DNA from 2 places in the Amycolatopsis sp. NPDC051372 genome. Region 1 is predicted to be linked to the other one. Evidence: riboswitches for the same ligand, from Rfam matches in the RefSeq annotation. Region 1 holds a riboswitch; the other holds the start of a gene.
What was found. A riboswitch is a leader RNA that binds a small molecule or an ion and turns the genes downstream of it on or off. The one in region 1 is predicted to bind thiamine pyrophosphate.

Region 2: linked by a shared signal. The riboswitch ahead of AB0M56_RS07925 (thiamine ABC transporter substrate-binding protein) and the one ahead of thiC (phosphomethylpyrimidine synthase ThiC) in region 1 are both predicted to bind thiamine pyrophosphate.

The regions. Positions count from the first base shown of each region.
Region 1 is NZ_JBFBAF010000072.1:5,196-7,393, reverse strand. Features, by position in the region: gene AB0M56_RS49820 (peptide deformylase) at 1-21, shown strand, start outside; TPP riboswitch at 798-929, shown strand; gene thiC (phosphomethylpyrimidine synthase ThiC) at 923-2,198, shown strand, end outside.
Region 2 is NZ_JBFBAF010000004.1:104,023-106,220, reverse strand. Features, by position in the region: gene AB0M56_RS07930 (4a-hydroxytetrahydrobiopterin dehydratase) at 429-716, opposite strand; TPP riboswitch at 750-863, shown strand; gene AB0M56_RS07925 (thiamine ABC transporter substrate-binding protein) at 887-1,942, shown strand; gene AB0M56_RS07920 (iron ABC transporter permease) at 1,918-2,198, shown strand, end outside.

The DNA of each region.
Region 1 (2,198 bases):
GACGAGCCGGCCGAGGCCTGATTTTCTTTGTCGACGAGTCTCCCGGTCCCGGGTTGGGGCCGGGAGACTCGTCGTTTCAGCGGGTCAGCGGTCGAGGAAATGCTCGCGCACGAGGGCGGGTTTTCATCCCAGACCTGCTCCGGCATGGTGTCCGGCGAAGGCACCGAACTCCGGCGGTTCGCCTTTTCGCCCGGGGCTTTCCTGCGCAACCCTGATCGGTGTTGCGCCGGCGTGTTTTTTGTTGCGGGGTCGGGTTTTCTGTTGTTGTCCACAACTCGGGGTTCGCTGTGGACAACTCGGCTTCGGGGATCGTTTTGTCGGTGGGGAGCGGTAGACTGGCCAAGGGCCGCTCCCCCGAGGATGGGTGGGGGCTTTCCCAAGGTGAGTTACTGGGGGCACAAGCAGCTCGGCCGCGATTTTCGGCAGTTGTGGGCCGGCGAAACGGTGAGCACGATCGGGAGCCTGGGCTCGGCAATGAAGACGGAGCCGTGCGCACGATAAACGGATAATCGCGCCGGCCGCGGGAGTAGTCGGCGGAAATCGCGCGGAAACCACGGAGAGCAGTGGCCTGGGCCTCTTGACCGCTTCGGAACCGGAAGAATCGGGCCGCGCTCATCGCCGACACCGCCACCAGTCCGGCGAGCAGAGCTTTCCTCACGAGACGCCCCCGAAGTCGGCGCAGCTGACCGTCACGTGACCGTCTGTCGACCGGATGCTCCGATCCGGTGAAGAACACACCGGACACGGGGTCGCCTTGTGCTCGCGTGATCCGCCGTGGCATGGTCGAAGGACAACCTCATAACCAACGCGGGAGCTCGCGCCTTGGCGGGCTGAGAGGGTGGCTGGTGTCTGTCTGTGGACACCCGGTGCCGCCGACCGCATGAACCTGACCGGGTAATGCCGGCGTAGGGAGTGAACGTCGTTGACGACGCTGGAGAACGAGCCTGCCATCACGCCTTCCGTGACCACGGGGCCGATCACCGGTTCGCACAAGGTCTACCACCGCACCGAGTCGGGCCTGCGGGTTCCGGCGCGGCGCATCGACCTGTCGAACGGTGAGCACTTCGACGTGTACGACACGTCCGGGCCGTACACCGACCCGGACGCGAAGATCGACGTCCACAATGGACTTAACCCGCTGCGCGCGGGCTGGGCAGACGGCCGCGCGCACAACACCCAGCTCGGCTGGGCCAAAGCCGGTGTGATCACGCGCGAGATGGAGTTCATCGCCGCGCGCGAGCGGTGCTCGCCCGAGTTCGTGCGCGACGAGGTCGCGCGCGGGCGGGCGGTGATCCCCGCCAACCGCAAGCACCCGGAGACCGAGCCGATGATCATCGGCAAGAAGTTCCTGGTGAAGATCAACGCGAACATGGGCAACTCGGCCGTCTGGTCCTCAGTGGAGGACGAGGTCGACAAGATGGTGTGGGCCACCCGCTGGGGTGCCGACACGATCATGGACCTGTCCACCGGCAAGCGCATCCACGAGACGCGCGAGTGGATCGTCCGCAACTCCCCCGTGCCCGTGGGCACCGTGCCGATCTACCAGGCGCTGGAGAAGGTCAACGGGGAGCCGGAGAAGCTGTCGTGGGAGGTCTACCGCGACACGATCATCGAGCAGTGCGAGCAGGGTGTGGACTACGTCACCGTCCACGCGGGAGTGCTGCTGCGCTACATCCCGCTCACCGCCCGGCGCGTGACCGGCATCGTGAGCCGCGGCGGCTCGATCATGGCCGCGTGGTGCCTCGCGCATCACCAGGAGTCCTTCCTGTACACGAACTTCGAGGAACTCTGCGAGATCCTGCGCAAGTACGACGTCACGTTCTCCCTCGGCGACGGCCTGCGCCCCGGTTCGATCGCCGACGCCAACGACCGTGCGCAATTCGCCGAGCTCGAGACCCTCGGTGAGCTCACGCACATCGCGCGCGAGCACGACGTGCAGGTGATGATCGAGGGTCCCGGCCACGTGCCGATGCACAAGATCAAGGAGAACGTCGAGCTCGAGGAACAGCTCACCGGCGAGGCGCCGTTCTACACCCTCGGTCCACTCGCGACGGACATCGCGCCGGCGTACGACCACATCACCTCGGCCATCGGCGCGGCGCAGATCGGCTGGTACGGCACGGCGATGCTGTGCTACGTCACGCCGAAGGAGCACCTCGGCCTGCCCAACCGCGACGACGTGAAGACCGGCGTGATCA
Region 2 (2,198 bases), on a different contig from region 1:
TATCTCATCGAGGCGGCTGCATGTGCGCGCCGAGGGTGACGAGTCCCGAGGGCGAAAGAAGGCTCAGCCGAGCAGGCCGAGCACCACCAGAACCGCCAGCGTGAACGCCGTGGCGAACATCGTGATCCAGGCGCGCTGGGTGGCGGACAGGGTGGTGGGCGAGTTGTTCATCGCGTGTCCTAGCGGGGGCGGGGCGGGCGGATTCCGCTGGGATAGCGCGCTGATCAAGGGTGGTGTTACGGCCTGTGGTCGAGATCACGGTGGGCGCGGAAAGTGCGCCACAGGACCGCGCCGGCGGAGGCCACCATCAGGGTGAACGCGATGGTGCCGACGACGATTGCCTGGGTCATGGAAAGAGATCCCTCCTCGTGGAACGTACGAAGAGGGGACGTCTCAGACCGCGGAAGGTGTCGCGACAGTAGGGCGCGTCACACGGTGAGCGCGGCGTCGATCTGGCCGGCGAGCGCGAAGTCCTTCGAGGTGAGGCCGCCTTCGGAATGGGTGGAGAGGCGGAAGGTCACCGTGCGCCAGCGGATGTCGATGTCCGGGTGGTGGTCGGCGGCCTCGGCGAGTTCGGCGACGCGGACGACGTAGGCCACGGCGTTCGGGAAGGAAGACAGGGTCACCGAACGGGTGATCGTGGCGCCGTCGCGCTGCCAGTCGGGCACGGTGGCCAGGGCGGACGAGATCTCGGAATCGCTCAGTAGTTGCGCCATGTGTCCAATGGTGAACCCGTTTGGGCTACGCTGCACGGTTGCCACGGGAGTCCGGTACGCCGGGCTGAGAGGCGGGTGCCCGAGACCCGCGACCGTTCGCACCTGATTCCGGATCATGCCGGCGCAGGGAGGCCTGCTCTCCTTGCTCACGGCGAAGTGCAGGAGGGCAGATGATTCCGCGGACCGCACGCACGGTGCTGGGCCTGGCCACGGTCACGGTGCTGGCGAGCGCGTGCTCGCTGTCCGGCGGCTCGGGCGGCGACGCCCAGCAGACCCCGACGGTCACGCTCGTCACCCACGACTCGTTCGTCGCGCCGCAGGACGTGCTCGACGCGTTCCAGCGCCAGTCCGGGATCAAGCTCAAGATCCTCAAGTCGGGCGACGCGGGGGAGCTCACCAACAAGCTGGTGCTCACCAAGGCCAACCCGATCGGCGACGTCGCGTTCGGCGTCGACAACACGTTCGCCTCGCGCGCGCTGAACGAAGGCGTCTTCCAGGCCTACACGAGCCCCGAGGCCGACCGCGGGCCGCAGCGGTACTCGGTGGACCCGCAGCACCGCCTGAGTGCCGTCGATGTCGGCGACGTCTGCGTCAACATCGACCCCGCGTACTTCGCGAGCAAGCACCTGCCCGAACCCAAGACGTACGACGACCTCGCCGACCCGAAGTACAAGGACCTCACCGTCGCCGAGAGCCCCGCCACGGCGTCGCCCGGGCTGGCGTTCCTGCTGGGCACCGTGGCGAAGTACGGCGAGCAGGGCTGGCACGACTACTGGGCCAAGCTCAAGGCCAACGGCGTCAAGGTCGACAGCGGCTGGGAAGAGGCCTATACGAAGAACTTCTCCGGCTCCTCGGGCAAGGGCCCGCGCCCGATCGTGGTCTCGTACGCGTCCTCGCCGGCCGCCGAGATCGGTGACGACGGCAAGCCGCGCACCAAGGCGCTGCTCGACACGTGCTTCCGCCAGATCGAGTACGCCGGCGTCCTCGCGAACACCAAGCAGGTGCCGCAGGCCCAGAAGGTGGTCGACTTCCTGCTCTCGCAGCAGTTCCAGGCGACGGTCGCGGCCAACATGTACGTCTACCCGGCCCGCGAGGGCGTCGACCTGCCCGCCGGCTGGGCCGCGGCCGCGCCGCTGCCGCAGGACCCCGCGACTCTGCCCGCCGACCAGATCCAGGCCGGCCGTGAGAAGTGGATCGGTGAATGGCGCTCGCTCATGGGCGCGTAACGCAGGCGCAGACCGCGCGCACGGCGGGCCTGGCGCTGCTCGGACTGCTGCCCGTCGCGTTCCTGGTCCTGTTCTTCGCCTGGCCGGTCGTCGCGATCCTCGGCCGCGGCTTCTCGGCGGGCGGCGTGGACACCGTCCTGGCCGACGCGCAGACGTGGCAGCTCGCCGCGTTCACGCTGGTCAGCGCCGCCGCTTCGACGGTCGTCGCCGTGGTCGCGGGGCTGCCGGTGGCGTATGTGCTCGCGCGCGTGAAGCT